3 regions of the Lentzea sp. NPDC054927 genome follow, and region 3 is predicted to be linked to each of the others. Evidence: riboswitches for the same ligand, from Rfam matches in the RefSeq annotation. Region 3 holds a riboswitch; each other region holds the start of a gene.

Region 1 (7,339 bases), on a different contig from region 3:
GCCCTGCGCGTGAACGCCCTCGAGGGCTGATCACGCTGTAGAGCTTTGGAGAAGGGCCCGCTCCTCGTCGAGCGGGCCCTTTTCGCTGTCTCGGTGGCGCGGTAGGTATTGGGTCATGGAATCGCTTCCGCGCATCGACTTCGTCGAGCTGCACGACCTCGACGGCACGCCGGCCGTCTTGCGCACGCTGCACACGGAGTCCATCGCGTTCATCTACCGGCTGACGGATGCCGCGCGGGAGTACTCCCAGCCGTTGGCGCTGGCCCTGCGTTCCGGTGCCGATCATCGGATCGTCGACCTGTGCGCGGGGTCGGGCGGGCCGGTGCCGTTGATTCAGCGGCGGCTGCACCGCGAGGGCGTCCACACCCGCGTGACGCTGACGGACCTGGTGCCGAACGTGCGTGCGTTCCAACGTGTTCAGGCCTCGAACCAGCGGTTGTTGCCCGACGAGTGCTGTTCCGTGGACTACGTGTCGTCGTCCGTCGACGCCACCGACTGCGCGGTCGAGGGGACGCGGACGATCTACGGCGCCTTTCACCACTTCCCGCCGCCGCTCGCCCGGCGGATGCTGCAGAACGCCGTCGACACCCGGCAGCCGATGGTCGTCGTGGACACCAAACGGTCATGGCTCTACGTGCTGGCCTTCCCGTTCTTCACCACGCTGGCCGTGCTGCTGTCGGCGCCGTTCCAGCGCAATCCCCTGCCGCGCTATCTGCTGCGGCTGGCGCTGACCTACGTGGTGCCGGTGCTGCCGTTCATGATGTTCTTCGACAGCGTCGTGTCGTTCCTGCGCATGTACGGACGCTCGGAACTGCGTCGGATGGTCGACGGCCTCGACAACTCCGAGTCGTTCAACTGGACGATCGGCGTCGTGCCCGGCTTCACGGGAGCCCAGTACCTGATCGGGATCCCTCGCCAGTGATCTTTCTGGGGATCAGCGGCGGCTGTGCGCGGCGACGATCCTGAGCACGGCCCGCTCCAGCGCGTAGTCGGCATCGGCCGCCACGCCCTTCACGTCCGCGTTCAGCCCCGCGACCACCTGCATCGCGTCGGCGAGCCCTGACTGGTCCCAGCCGCGGGCCTGGGCCTGCGCCTTCTTGATCTTCCACGGCGGCATGCCGAGCGGGCCGGCCAGGCTGAACGGGTCGGCCCGGCCAACAGCGGACACCCGCGCGACCGTCCGCACCGCGTCCGCCAGCGCGTCCGCGACCAGCACGTGCGGCACGCCGAGCTGCATGGCCCAGCGCAACGCCTCCATGGCGCCGGCCCGGTCACCGGTCACGGCCTTCTCGGCGACCGCGAACCCGGTCACCTCGGCCTTGCCCTGGTGGTAGCGGCGGATCTCGTCGACCGTCACCTTGCCGTCGGTGTCCGACACGAGCTGTGACGACGCCGCGGCGAGCTCACGCAGGTTCGTGCCCACGGCGTCGATGAGCGTGGCGACGGCCTCGGAGTCGATCTTGCCGCCCGCCTGCCGCACCTCGTTGCGCACGAACGCCTCGCGCTCAGCGGCCTTGGTGATCTTGGCGCACTCGGTGACCGCGGCACCGGCCTTCTTCAGTTGTCCCGGCAGGTCCTTGGCGGCCTTGCTGCGACCACCGCCCGTGTGCAGGACGACGAGCGTGACCCCGTCCGCGGGCGTCTTGAGGTAGGAGAGCACCGTGTCGGCGACCTCCTTGCCGATGTCCTGCGTGTTCTGCAGAACGATCACGCGACCCTCCGCGAACAGCGACGGGCTCACCAGTTCGGCCAGCTCCGGGGCCGTGAGATCAGTCACCTGGACACGGGTCAGGTCGGCGGTCGGATCGACCTTGCGTGCTGCGTCGAGAGCCGCCCGAACAGCACGTTCGACCAGCAACTCCTCCTCGCCGATGACGAGGTGCAGTGACTCCGGTGCGCTCACGCTCCGCATCTTCCCACGTCTCGAATCGTGGACGTCGGTGGCTGAGCAACGGACCGGTGCCGTAGCTTGGTAGCCACAACTGAACACCGCTCATCCAGAGGGGCAGAGGGAACGGCCCGACGAAGCCCCGGCAACCGGCGTCAGCGCTATGTGCAGAGCCATGCACAGAGTCATGCGCAGACGATCACGGTGCCAATTCCGACCCGTTCGATTTCGCGGGAAAGATGAGGAGATACCTCGCGATGACTGCTGTCACTGTGCCCACGAGCACCAAGTTCGACCTCGGCCCTGCCCGGGCACTGCTGTGCCGGGAATGTGGGAATGAAACCCCTCTCGCTCCTGAGTACGCCTGTCTCGAGTGTTTCGGGCCGCTGGAAGTGGCCTACGACTTCGGGAAGATCCGGCGCGAGGACATCGAAGCCGGCCCCAGGTCCATCTGGCGCTACCGCGGCCTCCTCCCCGTTCCGTCCACTGTGGAACAGCACCCGAACACCGACCCCGGCGGCACCCGCCTGGTCGAGGCTCACAACCTCGCCAAGGCCCTGGGCGTGCGCAAGATCTGGGTGAAGGACGACACCGGCAACCCCACCCACTCCTTCAAGGACCGCGTGGTCGGCGTCGCGCTCGCCGCGGCCCGCGAACTCGGCTTCAAGGTGCTGGCCTGCCCGTCCACCGGCAACCTGGCGAACGCCGTCGCCGCGGCCGCAGCCCGCGCGGGCTGGAAGTCGGTCGTTCTCGTTCCCTCCAATCTCGAGCGCGCCAAGATCCTGATGAGCGCCGTCTACGAAGGCGCCCTGATCGCCGTCGACGGCAACTACGACGACGTGAACCGCCTCGCCCAGGAACTCGCCGCGGAGAACGAGGACTGGGCGTTCGTGAACGTCAACGTCCGCCCGTACTACGCGGAGGGCTCGAAGACGCTCGGCTACGAGGTCGCCGAACAGCTCGGCTGGCGCCTGCCCGACCAGATCGTCGTGCCGATCGCCTCCGGCTCGCAGCTCACCAAGGTCGACAAGTCGTTCCGCGAACTCGGCCAGCTGGACCTCGTGGAAGCCAGCCCCTACAAGGTGTTCGGCGCGCAGGCCACCGGCTGCTCCCCGATCTCCACCGCGTTCAAGGCAGGCCACGACGTCATCCGCCCGGTCCGCCCGGACACCATCGCCCGCTCGCTGGCGATCGGCGCCCCGGCCGACGGCCCGTACGTGCTCGACGCGGTGCGCCGCACCAACGGCGCCATCGAGGACGTGACCGACGAAGAGGTCGTCGAGGGCATCAAGCTCCTCGCCCGCACCGAGGGCATCTTCGCCGAGACCGCCGGCGGCGTGACCGTGGCGACGGCGAAGAAGCTGATCGAGTCGGGCCAGCTCGACCCGGACGCCGAGACCGTGCTGCTGATCACCGGCGACGGCCTCAAGACCCTCGACGCGCTCGGCGACACGGTCGGCCCGCGCGCGACGGTCCCGGCGTCGGCCGAGGCCGTCATCAAGGCACTGGGTTAATCACCTCCCTCCGGCTCGGGGACGCGCGTGCGTCCCCGAGCCGCGTTGTGCTCAGTCATCGAGGCCCCGTCACGATTCGGTTCCTGGCATGCTCCTGACGTGGACTCGTGCCCTACCTGCTCCGCGCCGCTGACCGGCCGGACCGTCCGCCAAGCGTCGCCTGACGACCCTCTTCGCGCGCGCCGCAAGGACATACGTGAGCTACGGCGATGCGAAACGGGCCGCCACGCAGCCTGGCGACCTGAAGGCGACACGGGCCCGTGGTCCGATGCCGGATCGCTCCCTGAACACGACTACGTCTTCGCGACGCTGCGACCGTTGCCGGAGCCGTGGGCGGCTATCGCGGACAGCGGAACCAGGGCTGGGTTGGAGACCCAGTTGCGAACCGAAGTCGCGGACGGACACCCGTTGTTCGGCAAGACGGTCATCGCGATCGCTCGCTGTGATCGTTGCGACGAGGTGGTGTACAGCGTCGAGGAGGATCCTGCGTGGTTCGCTCAGGTCCACCTCACCTGGGGATCGACTCCAGACCGCCCGCCGTGGCCTGCAACCATGCGCCTTTCCATGCCGCTGGCCGACAGTCTCCTCGATCACCACCACTGAACGCGTTGTCTCACACGGAGATCGCGTCCGTCTTGACCCAGCCGGTGCGCGGGAACCGTTGCAAGCCCTCCATCACGTGTGGCCCGACCGGCTGCACGTTCGCACGCCACGCCACGATCCGTTGCGGCCACGGGGCTTCCGCCTTGAGCACGTTGTAGTGGTAGTCGTTCCAGTCCTGCGGCGCGATCCGCAGGTCGTCGTCGAACACGTACTCCGAGACGAGAGCGAAAGCCTCCTCCGGCGTCGTGGCCTTGGTGGGCGGCAGCACGTGCGTGGCCGTCGCCTTGTGTGTGAGGGCGCGTGTGCCGTCCTCTAGCGTTTCGCAGATGTAGTAACCGAAATCGGGTTTTAGCTCGTCGTGCGGCCATGGCGAAGCGGAGTAGTTCATCTGCCACAGCGCCCACGCGAGCCCTGGTGTGCCACCGGGGATCGGGTAGCGCGCGTTGAACAGCCTGATCCAGACGTCGTCCATCTCTTCTCCTTCGTACGATTCGGTTTCCTGGCAACACCGCCAGGTCTCCGTCCTGGTCCGTGCGCAACACCAGCGCACCTCCCGCCCGCAACATGTCGATCACCTGCGGGCTCGGGTGCCCGTATCTGTTGCCCATGCCGACGCTCACCAACGCCACCCGCGGCCGCACGGCTTTGAGGAACGCGGGCAGCGAGTACCGCGAGCCGTGGTGCGGCACTTTGAGCACCTCGGCCGCGAGGTCCCGCTCCCCCAGCAACGCCGACTGGCCGGCCAGTTCGACATCACCGGTAAGCAGCACCCGGCCTGCTTTCGTGTGGGCCTTGAGCACGAGCGAGTAGTCGTTCACCGTCGTGTTCGCGTCTCCCGGGGTCGGCGGCCGTCGTGGGCCCAGCACCTCCAACTCCAGTCCGGGCAAGGAAAATCGTTCGCCTGCCTTCGGTTCTGTGACGCGCACGCCGTTCCTGCGGGCCTGCTCGTTGACCTCCCTCCACGCCCACGCGGGCTCCTTGAGCGGGCCTGTCGCCACCGCGCCCACCGCACGCCCGGTGAGCACCGCTTCGAGGCCTCCTACGTGATCCGCGTGGAGGTGAGTGAGCACGACCAGCGGAATCCTCTTGATTCCCAACGTCTTCAGGCACCGGTCGACCGCACCGGGATCGGGCCCGGTGTCGACCACGACCGCGCTGTCGGCATCGTCCGTCGCGAGGACCAGCGCGTCGCCCTGGCCCACATCGCAACTGACGACCGTCCAGCCGTCCGGCGGCCAGGCCGGCGCGGCGATTTTGAGCGGCACCAGCACGACGAACCCGCCGACGAGCACCGCGACGACCAACGTCCGCGTCTTCTTGAGGCGCAGCAACGTGATGACCACCGCCACCACCGCGGTCAGCACGAACGCCCCGGCCCAGCCCTTGGGCCAGCCGACCGCCGCGCCGGGCACGGTCGCCGCCTGTCGCCCGACCTGGATCAGCCAGGTCACGGCGGGCCCGGCGACGTGGGTGATCAGTTCGGCCGCACCGGGCCAGAACGGCGCGACAACCGCCGTGAGGACACCCAGCACCGTCGCCGGCGCGACCACCGGCCCGGCGACCAGGTTGGCCACCACCGAAACCAGGCTCACCTGCCCGGACAGCCCCGCCACCACCGGTGCCGTGGCAAGACTCGCGGCCGTGGGCACCACGATCGCCTCGGCCAACCCGTTGGGCACACCGCGCTGCTTGAGCGCCCGCGCCCACCTCGGCGCAACGAGCACCAACGCCGCCGTCGCCACGACCGACAACGCGAACCCCGGATCGCCGCCCAGTGCCGGATCGATCAGAACCAGCACGAGCACGGCGGTCGCGAGACTAGGCACCGCGGACCGTTCCCGGCCCAGCACCAACGCCAGCAGCGCGACGGCACCCATGACCGCGGCCCTCAGCACACTGGGCTCGGGCCCGGCCAGAATCACGAACCCGACCAGCGCCACCATCGCCGCGACGGCCGCCTGACGCGGTCCGAACCGCCGCAACAGCAGGTAGACCGCGCCACACACAATCGCCAGGTTCGCGCCGCTCACCGCGAGCAGGTGAGCGAGGCCCGCGGTCCGGAACTCGTCCACGATGCGCGGCACCATCTGCTCGGTGTCGCCCACCACGAGTGCCGGCAGCAGCCCGGCTTCCTCGTCGTCGAGGACCTTGCTGGCCCGAGCCAGGCAGTCGCGGAGGTCGTCCGCCCAGCTCTGCCAGGCCGGAGGTGGTCGCGGGTCGATCGGCGGGCCGCGGACCCTCAGCAGCGCCGACGCCAGGTCGCCGCCTCGAGGTGGCGCGAGGTTGCCCTTGACCGTGACCTTCTGGCCTGGCAACAGGTCTCGCCACTTGTCCTTGGGAGCGAACAGCACCAGCTGGGCGCCGTTCGCTTCGGCCGTGATCACGACGTTGTCGATGCCTGCCTGGTGACCGCCGAAGCCCGCAGCCCGGATGCCTTTGGGTCTGGAGGTGAGTTCGACGGTGAGGCTGGTGGCTTTGCCTTCGTCGGCGGCGAGGCGGAGGGGGTGGGTTTCGGCTCGCAGGACGTGGCCGCCCACCCAGGCTGCCGCTACCGGTCCGGAGATCAGGAGGGCTATCGCGCAGGTTCTGGTCCACCAGGCTCTTCGCCATGCTGCGAGGCCGATGGCTCCTGCCGCCAGGCCGGTGACGACCGCGGCTTGCCAGCTCAGAAAGAGACCGGCGATGGCGGTTGTCCAGACTGCGGCTGCGGCTGGGACCAGGCGGTAGTCCTGGGTTATCGGGCGTTTGCGGGCCACCGTTGCCTCCGCTCGCTGGGAGGCCGGGGGTCACGGGTGGGGCTGCCTTGGCGCGGGTGGGGTGGCCGTCGGGGGTTCGGGGTGGGATGCCGGAGTGCTGTGGCTTCTGGCCGGACGAGAGGAAGCCTGGCTGTGGGGCGGTGCCACGTGGTGTCGACGCCGGGCTGTGGCGCGCGGCTGCGGGAGTTGGCGATCGGCCGGGCAGCGATGGCTCGTCGGGTGATGCGGACGGACCGCATGACGGGCTCCTGTCGGTGGGCGGGACTGAGAGGGATGAGGGCTGGGTTGTTGCCGCGCACAGGCGGCGGGGTGTGGATCAGCTGCAGCGGCGGGTGGGTGCGGGCTGGGTGGTGGCTGCGCAGAGGCGGCAGGGCGGCGGCTTCGGGGTGCGTGGGGCGGGGCTTGGTGGTGGGAGCGGGGCTGGTTGGTAGGCGGTCAGCAGGTGGCGGATGGCTTTGGTCAGTCGGCGCGGGCGACGGCGGTGGGTGGTGGTGCGGTGGGTCTGGAAGGTGATGGCGAGCGGGTGTTGGAGGTGGTTGTGGTCGGGCGGGAGGAGGGGTGTGGAGTGGGTTAGTTGG
Region 2 (7,339 bases), on a different contig from region 3:
GAGAACCCGAACCGCTCGCCCAGCTGCGAGGCCGACATCTCGTACTTCCCGAGCACGACGCGCCGCGCGATCTCCTCGATCGCCTCCAGCACGCGCATCGACCCGTCGAGGTCGAGCAGCTCCTGCGAGAGGTGCGCGATCTTCACCGTCTGGCCCTGGATCCGCTTGCCCGTCTCGGGTTCGCGTTCCCCTGCCAGCAGCTTGAGCAACGTCGTCTTGCCGGACCCGTTGACGCCGACCAGACCGATCCGCTCGCCGGGTCCGATGCGCCACGTCAGGTCGCGGACCAGCACCCGGTCCGGAATGGACAGTGTGGCGTCCTCGATCTCGATCACCGTGCGGCCCAGGCGCTTCTTGGCGAACGCGAGCAGCTCGACGTTGTCCCGCAACGGCGGCACGTCCGCGATCAACGCCTCGGCGGCCTCGATCCGGTAGCGCGGCTTCGAGGTCCGCGCGGGCGCGCCACGGCGCAGCCACGCGAGTTCCTTGCGCGCCAGGTTCTGCCGCTTCTCCTCCAGCACGTCCGCCAGCCGGGTCCGCTCGGCGCGGGCGTAGATCCAGTCGGCGTAGCCGCCCTCGTACTGCTCGACCTTGCCGTTCACCACTTCCCACGTGCGGTTGCAGACCGTGTCGAGGAACCACCGGTCGTGTGTCACGACCACGAGCGCGCACTTGCGGGCCAGCAGGTGCTCCGCGAGCCACCGCACACCCTCGACGTCCAGGTGGTTCGTCGGCTCGTCCAGCACGATCAGCTCGAGGTCCTGGATCAGCGCGGCCGCCAGCACGACGCGGCGCCGCTCACCACCGGACATCGTGGAGACCACGGAGTCCAGCCCCAGCGCGGTGATCCCGAGTCCGTCCAAAATGGACCGGACGCGGGCGTCGGCGGCCCACTCGTGCTCGGCGTCGAACCCGAGCGGGTCGATCACCGCGTTGCGCACGGTCGAACCGTGGGGCAGTTCGGTCCGCTGCGTCACGACCGCCATCCGCAGATCGCGCGACCGCGACACGCGGCCGTCGTCGGCGGGCTCCACCCCGGCCAGCACCTCGAGCAGCGTCGTCTTGCCGCCACCGTTCAGGCCGACGACACCGATCCGGTCGCCCTCGTTGACGCCGAGCGACACGCCGTCGAGCAGCGGCCGGACGCCGAACGACTTCTGCACGGACTCCAGGTTGACCAGGTTGGCCATCAAAACCTCACGACTAGTAAGAAACTGCCCGATGCAGGCTACCCAGCAGGACCGAAGCCCTCGGCTACGCGTGCACCTCGGGGGGCGTCGGTTTGGGCTCTTCAGTCGCGATCACACGAGCTCCGGGCACCGGGCCGTGCGCCACCCGCACCGTCCGGCACACCCCCGCGCCGGCCAGCTCGGCGGCCACGCGCACCGCCGTGTCCGCGTCCTCGCACAGGAACGCCGTCGTGGGGCCGGAACCGGACACGATGCCGGCCAGCGCGCCCGCGTCGACACCCGCGCGCAAAGTGCGCCGCAGGTTCGGGCGCAATGAAACCGCCGCGGCCTGGAGGTCGTTGCCCAGCAGCAGAGCGAGCTGCCGGGGGTCACCGGAGGACAGACCTTCCAGCACCGCCTCGACCGCACCCACGCGCGGCGGATCACCCTCGCCGCGCAGGCGGTCCAGCTCGTCGAACACGTCCGGAGTGGACAGTCCACGCCGGTCGAACGCCAGCACCCAGTGGAACTGGTGGCGGCCCAGCACCGGCACGATCCGCTCGCCGCGGCCGGTGCCCAGGGCGGTCGCGCCGTACAGGGCGAAGGGGACGTCGGCGCCGAGCTTCCCCGCCAGTTCTGCCAGCTCGTCGCGGCTGATCTCCAGCCGCCACAACGACGACAGGCCCACGAGCGCCGCCGCCGCGTCCGCGCTGCCGCCCGCCATGCCGCCCGCGACGGGGATGGCCTTGCGGATGACGACGCGGACCTTCGGGTCGTCCGGGTCCTTGCCGACGTGCGTGGCCAGCAGCCGGACGGCGCGCCAGGCCAGGTTCGAGGCTCCGGTGGGCACCTGGTCGGCACCCTCGCCGTGGACTTCGACGCCGGGTTCGTCGGCCACCGCGACGGTGACCTCGTCGACCAGCGAAAGCGCCTGGAAGATGGTCACCAGGTCGTGGTAGCCGTCCGGGCGCACGTCACCGACGGCCAGGTGCAGGTTGACCTTGGCCGGGACGCGAACTGTGACCGGGGGTGGAACGACTGCGAGCACCATGTCAGCCTACGGGCGTTCTGGAGTCCCGGACTCCTCCCCCGGTCACTGCGGACGTCACACCGGGATGACGGAACCGTTGAAGGTCTGCTTGATGTAGTCCTTGACCTGCTGCGATCCGAGCAGCTCCGCCAGCTCGCGGACGCGCTTGTCGTCCTTGAGCTCCGTGCGGGTGACCAGGCCGTTCGCGTTCGGATTGCCCTCGGCCTTCTCCAGCGCGAGCGAGTCGGTGGCGGGCTTGAGGCCCGCGTCGATCGCGTAGTTGCCGTTGATCACGGACGCGTCGGTGTCCTCCAGCGACCGCGGCAGCTGAGCGGCCTCCAGCGGCACGAACTGCAGGTTCTTGGGGTTCTCCGCGATGTCGCGGACGGTCGGCTGGTCCACGGCCTTGAGCTTGATCAGGCCGTTCGCCTCCAGCAGCTTCAGGCCGCGCGCCTCGTTCGTGGCGTCGTTGGCCACCGCGATCTTGGCGCCGTTCGCGAGCTCGTCGAGCTTCTTGGCCTTCTTCGAGTACAGGCCCAGCGGCTCGACGTGGACGGGCTGGACCCACTCGACCTTGGCGCCGCTCTCCTTGGTGAACGTCTCCAGGTACGGGACGGTCTGGAAGTAGTTGGCGTCGAGCGAACCGTCGACCAGCGCGGTGTTCGGCTGGACGTAGTCGGTGAACTCGACGACCTCGATCTTCAGGCCCTTCGACGCGGCGAGGTTGTCGGCCACGTACTTGAGGATCTGGGCGTGCGGGACCGGCGAGACGCCGACCTTGAGCGTGTCCGAAGCGGACGCGCCGCCGGACGAGCAGGCGGACAAAGCGGTCACAGCGGACAAAGCGACTGCGATCAGGGCAGCACGAATACGCATTGCGTTCCTTTTGAGAATTTTGCGGCGGAAACTAGACAGACGCGTGCCGGCGCCGGTCGGACGCACGGGCGGCACGGGTGAAACCGAGTTGGATCACCGTGGTGAGCACGGCCAGCCAGGCGACGGTGCTCCACAGGATCCGGTCGTTGAAGCGCTGGTAGCCCTCGCGGATCGCGAGGTCACCGAGGCCGCCACCACCGATCACGCCCGCCATCGCCGAGTACCCGATCAGGGCGATCACGGTGACGCCGATGGCGTTGATCAGCGCGGGCAACGACTCGCGGATGAGCACGCTGCGCACGATCCTCAGCGTCGAGGCGCCGGTGGTGATCGCGGCCTCGACCACGGTCACGTGCACCTCGGACAGGATGTTCTGCACGAGCCGCCCCACGAACGGGATAGCGCCCACGGCCAGCGGCACGATCACCGCCGTGCTGCCGATGGAGCCGCCGACGAGCAGGCGGGTGACGGACGTGAGCGCGACGAGCAGCACGATGAACGGCATCGAGCGACCCAGGTCCGTGACGAAGCTCAGAACGCGGTGCACCGCGACGTTCGGCCGCAACCCACCCTTGGCGGTGAGCTGCAGCCAAACACCTACGGGAACTCCGAAAACAGTGGCGATGACGGTGGAAACGCCGACCATGTACAGCGTTTCGCCGGTGGCCTCGACGAGGAAGCTGACGACGTCGGACCAGGGTGTTGCAGACCTCACGCAGCTACTCCCTGCGGGCCCTTCAGGGACCTCTGCACCGAGCCGCCGGCCTCGCCGATCCACTCCAGAGCGGAGTCCGAGCGCTCGCCGTTCAGGCCGAGGCGGAACCGCGCGACCGGCGTCTCGCCCAGCCGCGTGAGGCCACCGCCGACGATGTTCAGCTCGACGCCGAACCGGTGCGCAGCCTCGGGCAGCAACGCGCCGACCGCGGCGAACCCGACGAGCACGACGTCCGCGACGCGGTCGTAGCTGCTCTCGTTGATCGGGTTCAGGTCGACGGCGGGCAGCAGCGCACTGCTCGTGCGGCTCGCGGCGTCGTTGACCAGGTCGAGCACCTTGCCATGCTCGACGACGCGGCCCTGCTCCAGCACAGCGACGTCATCGCAGATCTTGCGGACCACGCCCATGTCGTGCGTGACGACGAGAACGGTCACACCCAGCTCAGCGCGCGCACGGTCGAGCACCGTCAACACGGAACCGGTGGTCTCCGGGTCCAGCGCGGACGTGGGCTCGTCAGCGAGCAACACCGACGGGTTCGCGGCGAGCGCACGCGCCACAGCGATGCGCTGACGCTGCCCACCGGACAGCTGGTCGGGGTAGGAGGCGGCCTTGTCGGTCAGCCCGACGAGGTCCAGCAGCTCGCCCACACGGGTGCGGCGCTGCGGTCCGGGCACGCCCGCGGACTCCAGCGGCAACGCGATGTTGCCCGCCGCCGTGCGCTGCCTGAGGAGCGAATCCCCTTGCGGCACAACGCCGATCTGCCGACGAGCAGCCCGCAGGGCGGACCCGTCCAGGCTGGTGATGTCCGTGCCGTCGACGCGGATCGCCCCGGAGTCGGGACGCTCCAGCAACGCAACGCAGCGCGCGAGCGTCGACTTGCCGGCCCCGCTCGGGCCGACGACACCGAGCACGGTGCCCGCTTCGACATCGAGGGTCACGCCGTTCAGGGCGTTGACACCCTGGAAGGACTTGGTGAGGTTTTCGACAGTGATCACATCTGCTCCACGGCTGCGCGCGACGACACACAGCCCGTTTGTGACGGACGTGCGCTGTCGGGGTCTGCTCAGGTGTGCGCCACTCGATGACTGAGTGCGCGTCAAAGGACTTTTAGAAGGCGCCTTAGACGAGGTGGCGACGACATGCAGATGCGGTGCGACGGCACTGGTCGACAACTCGACGGCGCGTCAGCATTCGCGTGGTACCCATGTGATCCTCCATCGGTCCTGGCGTTAGCACCTGCCCGCATCCAGCGGGTGGTTGCTGCGACGTCGTAGAGCCAGGTCTCTCAGTCGCTCCGGATGGCACTTAGCAGTCAACCGGACAGACGTCCGGTTGCGCAAGCCAGATTCCGATTCGTTCGACAGATCACACTGATGGCCGAAGGATCCCCGGCCTAGGCCTCGGCAATCCGGATGAAGTCGATCACGCTCAACTGCTCACCCCGAGCCTGAGGATCCACCCCGGCCTTCTGTAGCAGCTCGTCGATGTTCTGCGTGTTGCCAGCCCACCCCTTGAGCGCAGCCCTGAGCGTCTTCCGCCGCTGCGCAAACGCGGCGTCAACCACCCCGAACAGCCGCTTCCGATCCACAGTGGACAACGGCTTTTCCCGCCGCTGAAAGGAAACCAGCCCAGAATCGACATTGGGCGCCGGCCAGAACACGTTCTTGCCGATCGCCCCGGCCTTCCGAGCCTCCGCGTACCAGGCAAGCTTCACACTGGGCACGCCGTAAATCTTGTTGCCAGGCTTCGCCGCCATCCGGTCCGCCACCTCGGCCTGCACCATCACGAGCCCCTTCTCGAGGGAGGGCAGCTCACTCAACAGGTGCAGCACCACCGGCACCGCCACGTTGTACGGCAGGTTGGCAACGATCGCCGTCGGCTGCACAGGCAGGTCCGCCGCAGTCACCTTCATCGCGTCCATGAGGACCACATGAAGCTTCCCGGCGTTCTCCGCGTCCATCTCACCAACGGTCTGCGGCAACCGCTCAGCCAGCGGCGGGTCGATCTCCACAGCCACGACCTGCCTGGCCACGGGAAGGAGCGCGAGCGTCAGCGAGCCCAGCCCCGGCCCAACCTCAAGCACCACGTCGTCCTCGGTGAGGTCGGCGGCGGCAACGATCTTGCGGACCGTGTTGGGGTCGTGCACGAAGTTCTGGCCGAGCTTCTTGGTCGGGCGAATGCCCAGCTCTTCAGCTAGACGGCGAACTTCGACAGGTCCCAGCAGGCTCACCGGAGCATTCTCGCAGGTGGGCCCGAAGGGCGGATGGTCGCGTACCAGCGGAGGGGTCGCCTGGCGTGCGCATCTCACCTTGCGCGGGTGGTTGCGCAGGCATGGACGAAGCGTGGGAGTCCATCGCCGCTGCGCGACGATTGCGATTGGGGCTTGACCTTGAGCCTCTAGCGGGATGCTGAGACGGCCTCAAAAGCCGGGGATTAAAAGCGCCCCGGCCGAGCCCAACCAGGGAAGCATCCCGCCCCCTCAAGGTAAAGCCCCAATCGCAAAACATGGGGCTGCACCGCTACCCGTCCGCGAATCGCACGTGGGCGTGCCCAGCGCGTATCAGGCACCGCCCTCCCGGCCCGATGCCGCAGGCGAGGCGACCCGATGGCGAAGCCGAGGCGTCCTTACGCTTGAAACGCGAGGTTCCGGTGGGTGGTCCCGTCACGAGTCGTGCCTCAGCTCTTGCTGCGCGCTCTGGCTCGACTTGTGACGGGACCACCCACCCGAACCGCACCACCTACGCAACGCGCCTCCGCCCAACGCAACAGGCGTGCCATCAACCCGCGTGCGGCGTGGGCAGGTCTTTGATCAGATTGGCGGGGTCCGGGGCGGAGCCCCGAAATCCCTAAACGGGACCATCCCTGAGCAAGGTGACCACCGCACCCCCAAGGTCCCGCACACGGCAAAGGCCGCCCCCAGCGAACCAGGAGCGGCCTAAGCGAAGCATGCCAACAAAGAGTTGCAGGTCTACGGCAGACCCAACTTGGCCCGGCACCCCGGCCAAGCCCCATAAGTGCCACCAGCCCGATCCCGCAGCTTCGTCGCGATAGCGATCTGCTGCTCACGCGTGGCCTGATGCGGCAGCTGAGCAAACGCAGTGCCACCGTTAGAAGCCCAAGTGCTGGCCGAGAACTGCAACCCACCGTAGTACCCGTTACCAGTGTTGATGGCCCAGTTCCCACCGGCCTCACACTTGGCCAGGCGGTCCCACACCTCACCATCAGGCAGCGGCTTCGTGCCGACCGTGACCTTCTTCGGCTTCGGCTCCTTGGTGACCTTGCCGCCGATCTTCTCGCGGCTGATCTCCTTGCCGTTCTTCACCGTCACGCGGTACGTGGAGGTCTGCTCGCCCGGCACGCCGGGGTCGGTGACGGTCTGCTGACCCGCGGTCATGTTGGGGTCGTTGGTCTTCTCGACGGGCGGGGCGACCGGCTCGTTCACGTTGATGACCGTGACGCCGGTGCGGGAGATGTAGACCTCGGCGCCGGTGGCGAGCTTGACGTCCATGCCGGACGCGACGGCGTCCTCGGGGCCGAGGGTGAGGTTCT
Region 3 (7,339 bases):
CCTGCTTCCTGCACCAACAACACACCGGACGCGTGCGCGCGCACGTTGTCGTACTGCCAGTGCAGGTCCATCCGTCCCGCGGCGACCTGGGCGAGCTGATGGGTCACCGGCACGGAGATCCGGACGTAGAGAGCCTCCTTGGCCATCGCGCTGTACGAGGCACCGACCCGGTCCGCCATCTCCGGTCCCTGCCCCGGCTGGGCCTGACCCGTGCCGGCCAGCGCGCCGTCCAGCGCGGTCTTGCCGGACACCTGCAGCCGGACGCCGTTGAGGAACGCGCCGCCGCCCTCCTCTGCCGTGAACATCTCGTCGAACAGCGGGAAGTACACGACCGCCAGCACCGGCCGGCCGTCGCGGACCAGGCTCACGCCGATGTTCCAGTCGGTCATGCCGTGGACCGCGTTCATGTTGCCGCCCACCGGATCCACGAGCCACCACTCGCCTGACTCCAGCGGACCGGAGCCGTGCTCGTCGTTGAGCCATTGGGCGCCGGGGCGGATCTGGGCCAGCTCCGGCCCCAGCAGGTCGACGACGGCCGCGTCGTTGGCACGGACCGCCGCGAGGAGCTCGACGAGGCCGGACGTGCGTGACTCCGTCGAGTACCGCTTCAGCATTCGAGCTCCGGCGCGGCGGACGGCGGCGGTGGTGGCGGCGAGCATGGCTTCTCCAATTGAGTCAGACGCAATTTGCGGGTCAGTACGATTTACCGTCATGCAAGCGGATCTGAACCTGCTGACCGTGCTGGACGCCCTGCTCGAAGAGGGCAGCGTCATGGGCGCGGCCGAGCGGCTGCACCTGTCGTCACCCGCGGTCAGCCGGACGCTCGGACGGATCAGAAAGGTGACCGGCGACGACATCCTGGTGCGGACCGGCCACTCGATGACGCCGACGCCGTACGCGCTCGGCATCGCCGAAGAGGTGCATCGGCTGGTGCGGCAGGCCAACGCGGTGCTCGCGCCGAGCCGTGAGCTGGACGTCGCGGACCTGGAGCGCACCTTCACGATCCAGTGCCACGACGCGCTCGCGTCGTCGGTGGTCCCCGTGCTGATCGGCAGGATCGCGGAGCAGGCACCCGGCGTGCGGCTGCGGGTGCTCGCCGAGCACTCCGCCGACACCGACGACCTGCGGCGCGGCCGGATCGACCTCGAACTCGGCGGCGGCAGCCCGGATCTTCCCGAGTTCCGCACCGAGACGCTCGGCACCGATCCGCTGGCCGTGGTCCTGCGCTCCGGCCATCCGGGGGCCGACGACCTCGACCTGCCCGCCTACGCGGCGCATCCGCACGTCGTTGTCTCCCGGCGCGGCCGTCTCACCGCCCCGATCGACGACCTGCTGGAAGCGGCTGGGCTGCACCGCAGGGTGATCGCCACCGTGGCGACCGTCCACTCGGCGTTGCAGATCGCGGCCGCGAGCGATGCCCTGGTCACCACCACGGCGATCCTCTGCCGCCCGTTGATCGAGGCGTTCGGACTGGTCACCCGGCCGCTGCCGGCCGAGTCCCCGGAGGCGCCGATCAACTGCATCTGGCACCAGCGCTACGACTCCGACCTCGCCCACGCGTGGCTCCGCGATCAGGTGCGAGCGACGGTCGCCGAGGCCCTAAGCGCTTAGCGGCAACGCGACGACGCCGGGAAAGCGCGGCTCCTCAGCCTCGTCGAGCATGGCCGCGGCGACCGTCTCGCGGCTGACCTTGGCGCCGAGGTCGAACGGCGGCGCGGCGTCCAGGCCGACCGTGCGCCGGGCGAGGCTCTCGGGTTCGTCGCTGAGCACCCCGGCGTGGAAGACGGTGCCACCGGCGGCGAGAACGGCGTTGTCCGCCGCGATCTTGTCCGGGATCCGGTCGCCCATCACCTTCCAGAGCACCGCGGCACCCCCGCCCGCCGCATCGGCGGACGCACCCGTGCCGTAAGCGCCGAGCCAGATGATCCGCCGCGGTTCGGCCGCGACGACCGCCTTGGCGCCGTCGTGCAGGACGCCGGCGACGTCCGTGCCTAGACCGGACAGCACGACGGAGTCCGCGCCGACGACCGCGGCGATGCTCGCCGGGTCGCTCACGTCGCCCGCGACCTTGCGCAGGTTCGGGTGGTCGAGGCTGATCCGCCCGGGATCGCGGGCGATCGCCGTGACGGTGTGGCCGCGCTCCAGAGCCTGACGGGTGAGTGCGAGACCGGTCCGGCCGGCGGCTGCGAGGACGATGAGGTTCATGCCGAGAACGCTAGGCACGCCACCGATTAACATCAAATGAAAGCTCGTCAACCGATGATTTACCCAGACGCAATCAGCCCTCGTCGCGCAGCTTCTCCAGCGCCGAGGCCAGGTCCTCCGGGTACTCCGAGGTGAACGTGACCCACTGCCCGTCCGCCGGGTGGTGGAACCCGAGCTGCCGGGCGTGCAGCCACTGCCGCGAGACGCCGAGCCGCTTGGACAACGTCGGGTCGGCCCCGTACGTCAGGTCGCCCACGCACGGGTGGTGCAGCGCGGAGAAGTGCACGCGGATCTGGTGCGTGCGGCCGGTTTCCAGATGGACCTCGACCAGCGAGGCCGCCCGGAACGCCTCCATCACCTCGTAGTGCGTGATCGAGGGCTTGCCGGAGTTCATCACGGCGAACTTGTAGTCGTGCTTGGGATGCCGGTCGATCGGCGCGTCGATGGTGCCCTTGATCGGATCCGGATGGCCCTGCACGATCGCGTGGTAGACCTTCTCGACGGTCCGCTCCTTGAAGGCGTGCTTCAAAGCGGAGTACGCGGACTCGGACTTCGCGACGACCATCACGCCGGTGGTGCCGACGTCGAGCCGGTGCACGACACCCTGCCGCTCGGCCGCACCCGAGGTGGCAACCCGGTGTCCGGAGGCGACCAGCCCACCCACGACGGTCGGGCCGGTCCAGCCCGGTGACGGGTGTACCGCGACGCCAACGGGCTTGTCGATGACGATGATGTCGTCGTCCTCGTGCAGGATGATCATGCCCTCGACCGGGATCGCCTGGACCGTGACCGGCTGCGGCGGAGCGGGGAGGGTGATCTCCAGCATCGCCCCTGCCACCAGCCGGTCGGACTTGCCCACGACCCGGCCGTCGATCAGCACGTCGTCGGCATCGGCGATGGCCGCGATGACGGTGCGCGACAGGCCCAGGAGCTTCGCGAGGCCGGCGTCGACACGCATGCCTTCCAAACCGTCGGGAATCGGCAGCGTTCGGTATCCGCTCACGCGGGGCCTCGACCTTCTTCTGGCTGGGGTACGCCTCACGGCGCCGGGGCCGGAGTTCGCCTCCGACCGCGCCAGGCAGAACCCTGAATTTACCAGCAGCCGCTACTTCGGCTCAGCCAGCCCGTCCGGCTCCACCGGGGCCGGAGCGTCCTTGTGCACCGTTCCGTCGTAGTCGTGCTGCATCAGCGCCAGGATGATGATGGTCGCGCCACCGGAGACGATCGCCATGTCGGCGACGTTGAACACCGGCCACACGCGCCCGAACGGGTCGAACAGCGACAGGAAGTCCACCACGTGGCCGCGCATCGGCCCCGGCTCGCGGAAGAGGCGGTCGGCGAGGTTGCCGACGGCACCTCCCAGCACCAGGCCGAGACCGACGGCCCAGCCCTGGGAGCGGAGGTTGCGCGAGATCCAGAAGATGAACCCGGCGACGCCCAGCGCGATCAGCGCGAGGATCCACGTCATGCCCTCGGCCAGCCCGAAGGCGGCACCGGGGTTGCGGACGAACGTCAGGTACAGCACGCCGCCGAACAGCTTGATCGGCTCGGAGTCCTCCAGGAACGCCACGGACACGACCTTGGTGAGCACGTCCAGGGCCAGCACACCGGCCGCCAGGATCGCGAGGGTCTTGGTCCGCGGTTCCGGCAACGACCCGGTGATCGAGAACTCGACCTCGTCGTCCTCCGCCTTCGCAGGGGACTCCGCCGGCTTCTCCTCGACGACCGGTTTCTCGGCCTCGACGGCGGGTCCCTCGACCGTCGCAGGCTCGCTGACCTGCTCTTCAGCAGGCTTCTCAGCGGCCTTGCCGGAGACCTTCTCCGCGGCCTTGGACTCGTCACTCACCACGTCATTGTCCACTAACGGGACTACGCGAGGAACGGCGGCAGGGTTCGGTTGTCGTCCTCGGGAACCCAGCGGCCGTCGCGCTGCGTGTAGGTCCACTTCGGACCTTCGGTGACCAGAGTGCGCAGCGCCGCCACCAAACGATCCACGTGCTCGGCCGTCGTGCCGAGGCCGATCGACGCCCGCACAGCGCGTTCCTCGTGCGAACCGACCTGCTTGACCAGGCGACCCACGATCACATGCGCGCAGAAGGCGCCGTCGCGCACGCCGATGCCGTACTCCGCGGACAGCGCCGCCGCGAGGAAGCCCGCGTCGAAGCCGGAGATCGTGAAGCTGACGACGCCGACCTTGTCGACGTCGGTCAGGATGGCCAGCTCGCGGAAGCCGGGGATCGTGCGCAGGCCGTCCTGCAGCCGGGCCAGCAGCTCCTGCTCGTGCGCGACCGTCTGCTCCCAGTGCCGCGAAAGGATCTCGCAGGCCGCGGCCAGCGCGTGCACGCCGACGACGTTCGGGCTGCCGGCCTCGTGCCGCTCGGGCACCGCGGACCAGGCCACGCCGAGGCGGTCACCGTGGTCGGTCACCTTCGACGTCGCGCCGCCGCCGACCAGGTACGGCTGGGCCTGCTGCAACCAGTCGGCGCGGCCCACCAGCACGCCCGCACCGAACGGCGCGTAGATCTTGTGGCCGGAGAACGCGATGTAGTCGACGCCCAGCTCGCGGACGTTGATCGGGCGGTGCGGGGCGAGCTGCGCGGCGTCGAGCGCGATCCGCGCACCGTGCCGGCGGGCGACCTTCGCGAGCTCCGCGACCGGCCACAGCTCCCCCGTGACGTTGGACGCCCCGGTGACGATCACGAACCGAGGGCCGACCGGGGCGGCGGCCAGAGCCCGGTCCAGTGCGACTACCGCAGCACCGGACGAGGACGGAGCGGGGACGCGCTGAACGTTCGGGCCGCGCCACGGCAGCAGAGCAGCGTGGTGCTCGCTGTCGAACAGGACGACGGCGGTGTTCTTGGGAACGCTGCGCGCCAACAGGTTCAGCGAATCGGTGGTGTTGCGGGTGAAGACGACGGCGTCGGAGGAGTGCGCCCCGACGAACTTGCGGATGCGGTCGCGGGCCTGCTCGTAGACGCGGGTCGAGACCTGGGAGGCGAACCCGGCGCCGCGGTGCACGCTGGCGTACCAGGGCAGCAGCTCGTCGACGGCGTCGCGGACCTCCTGCAGACAGGGCGCGCTGGCCGCGTGGTCGAGGTTGGCGTAGCTGACGCGCTCTCCGGTGACGAGCGGAACGCGCAGGTCAACGCCGACGACAGCCGGAACGGTGGTGGCGGTGCTGGGGGTGATCGCGAGCGTCATCGAGCTGCCTCCGAGGCCAGGGGCCCCGTGTCGCGAAGGCCCGCGCTTGACCGGCGCCCCACGCGCCGGACCAGGTCCTCACCAAGGGCACCCCACCGCGGTTGGAGGGTTGCCGGCCAGCAAGCTTGGGCTTGACGCTGGCTCTCATGACCTGCCGACGACGTTAGCGGAGGGTGACCGCCTCGTCGACACCCGATCACATGCTGAGAAGCCTCGGAGACCGACTAATCGCCGGTCTCGCCCTTCCACCGGGCGTAACGACCGGCGCGGTCCACGGCACGTATGCGCCGCTCAGCGGCGTCGCGCGCTTCTTCGGTGGTGACGATGAGCAACTGGTCGTCGGTGTTGAGCCGGGTCGTCGGTTGTGGCGTGAAACTCTTCCCGCCGCGCACCACGAGGCTCACCGTGGCGCCGACCGGCAGCCGCAACTCGGTCATGTAGACGCCGTGCAGCTTCGACCCGCGCAGGATGTGCACCTGCAGCAACTCGGCGCCCAGCTCGTCCAACGGCGACGAGTCGACCTGGACCTCCTGCGCCTCCCCCGTGCGCACCAGCCCGAGGCGTCGCGCGAGGAACGGCAGCGTCGTGCCCTGCACCACGGTCAGCACGATGACCAGTACGAACACCGCGTCGACCAGCTCGCGCGCACCCTCGACGCCCTGGATCAACGGGATCAGCGCGAACACGATCGGCACCGCGCCGCGCAGCCCCGACCAGGAGAGGAACGCCTGTTCCCGCCACGGCACCTTGAACGGCAGTGAGGCGAGCACGACGGACAACGGCCGTGCCACGAACGTCAGCACCACACCCGCGATCAACGCCGGGAACAGCACGTCGAGCAACCGCGACGGTGAGGCGTAGAGGCCGAGTAAAACGAAGAGCCCGATCTGGGCGAGCCAGCCGAGACCTTCGGCGAACGAGAGGGTGTCGGCGCGGTGCGGCAGGCGGGCGTTGCCGAGAACGAGCGCGGCGACGTAGGTGGCGAGGAATCCGGACGCGTGCAGGAGATCGCCTGCGGTGTAGGCCATCACGCACACCGCCACGGTGGCGAGCGGGTACAGACCGGTGGAGGGCAACGCCGCCCGTCTCAGCCCGGCCCCGCCGAGGAAGCCCAGCGCGACGCCGATGAGCGCGCCCGCACCCAGTTCGTAGAGCACCAGCAGCGGCGCGGTCCACGAGATCGCGTCCGAGGACGCCAGCAGCACGACGGCGATGTAGACCGGCGCGTCGTTGAGGCCGGACTCCAGTTCCAGCGCACCGGTGAGCCGCGGCCCGACACCCAACGAGCGCAGGACGCTGAAGACGGCGGCCGCGTCCGTGGACGACAGCACCGCACCCCACAGCAGCGCCATCCGCCAGTCGAGGCCGAGCAGGTAGTGCAACGCAGTTCCGGTCACGGCGACGCTCACCACGACGGCCACTGTGGACAGTGCGATGCCCAGCCGCAGCGAGGACTTCACCGCCGACCACCGGGTGGTGAGCCCGCCCTCGGTCAGGATCAGCACGAGGGCCGCGATGCCGAGGGACTGGGTGAGGCCGGCGTCGTCGAAGTTGATCCCGAGCACGGACTCGCCGAGGAGCACGCCGATGCCGAGGTAGAGCAACAACGAGGGCAGGCCGAGGCGGATCGACACCCGCACCGCGATCACGGAGACCAGCAGTACGGCCGCGCCGATGCCCAGTACGACCGTGACGTCACCCACCTGGACCATTCTGGTTGATCACCACCGAATTGGACGAATCAGACGCGTTAACAACACCAGCCGTTCGCACCTACCGGGCTCATGCACGGTGGAGCATGTTGATCAGTGGCTCAATCCCAACCCTGCACGGAGTTGAACCATGAGGATCCTGATCGCGCTGGCGGCCGCCTTGATGGTGACCGGAACCACAGCAGCGCAAGCGGCCGCTCCGGCGGCCATGGCGGCACCGA

Evidence for each region. A riboswitch is a leader RNA that binds a small molecule or an ion and turns the genes downstream of it on or off. The one in region 3 is predicted to bind S-adenosylmethionine.
Region 1: it holds a riboswitch for S-adenosylmethionine, as region 3 does, so the genes downstream of both, thrC (threonine synthase) here and ACWGE0_RS38020 (aminotransferase class V-fold PLP-dependent enzyme) in region 3, are expected to answer to the same signal.
Region 2: it holds a riboswitch for S-adenosylmethionine, as region 3 does, so the genes downstream of both, ACWGE0_RS36795 (methionine ABC transporter ATP-binding protein) here and ACWGE0_RS38020 (aminotransferase class V-fold PLP-dependent enzyme) in region 3, are expected to answer to the same signal.

What each region holds. Positions count from the first base shown of each region.
Region 1 covers NZ_JBSGXZ010000058.1:8,262-15,600, forward strand. Annotated here, with positions in the region: gene rpsT (30S ribosomal protein S20) at 1-30, shown strand, start outside; gene ACWGE0_RS41865 (class I SAM-dependent methyltransferase) at 116-922, shown strand; gene holA (DNA polymerase III subunit delta) at 935-1,912, opposite strand; SAM riboswitch class I at 1,991-2,134, shown strand; gene thrC (threonine synthase) at 2,146-3,402, shown strand; gene ACWGE0_RS41880 (hypothetical protein) at 3,811-4,005, shown strand; gene ACWGE0_RS41885 (DNA internalization-related competence protein ComEC/Rec2) at 3,993-6,761, opposite strand.
Region 2 covers NZ_JBSGXZ010000041.1:74,701-82,039, reverse strand. Annotated here, with positions in the region: gene ACWGE0_RS36815 (ABC-F family ATP-binding cassette domain-containing protein) at 1-1,190, opposite strand, end outside; gene ACWGE0_RS36810 (4-(cytidine 5'-diphospho)-2-C-methyl-D-erythritol kinase) at 1,255-2,220, opposite strand; gene ACWGE0_RS36805 (MetQ/NlpA family ABC transporter substrate-binding protein) at 2,275-3,075, opposite strand; gene ACWGE0_RS36800 (methionine ABC transporter permease) at 3,107-3,790, opposite strand; gene ACWGE0_RS36795 (methionine ABC transporter ATP-binding protein) at 3,787-4,785, opposite strand; SAM riboswitch class I at 5,002-5,095, opposite strand; gene rsmA (16S rRNA (adenine(1518)-N(6)/adenine(1519)-N(6))-dimethyltransferase RsmA) at 5,184-6,014, opposite strand; gene ACWGE0_RS36785 (transglycosylase family protein) at 6,759-7,339, opposite strand, start outside.
Region 3 covers NZ_JBSGXZ010000045.1:14,022-21,360, reverse strand. Annotated here, with positions in the region: gene ACWGE0_RS38045 (inositol monophosphatase family protein) at 1-659, opposite strand, end outside; gene ACWGE0_RS38040 (LysR family transcriptional regulator) at 712-1,611, shown strand; gene ACWGE0_RS38035 (NAD(P)-dependent oxidoreductase) at 1,600-2,205, opposite strand; gene ACWGE0_RS38030 (RluA family pseudouridine synthase) at 2,279-3,163, opposite strand; gene lspA (signal peptidase II) at 3,311-4,051, opposite strand; gene ACWGE0_RS38020 (aminotransferase class V-fold PLP-dependent enzyme) at 4,075-5,406, opposite strand; SAM riboswitch class IV at 5,444-5,558, opposite strand; gene ACWGE0_RS38015 (potassium/proton antiporter) at 5,631-7,118, opposite strand; gene ACWGE0_RS38010 (M28 family metallopeptidase) at 7,249-7,339, shown strand, end outside.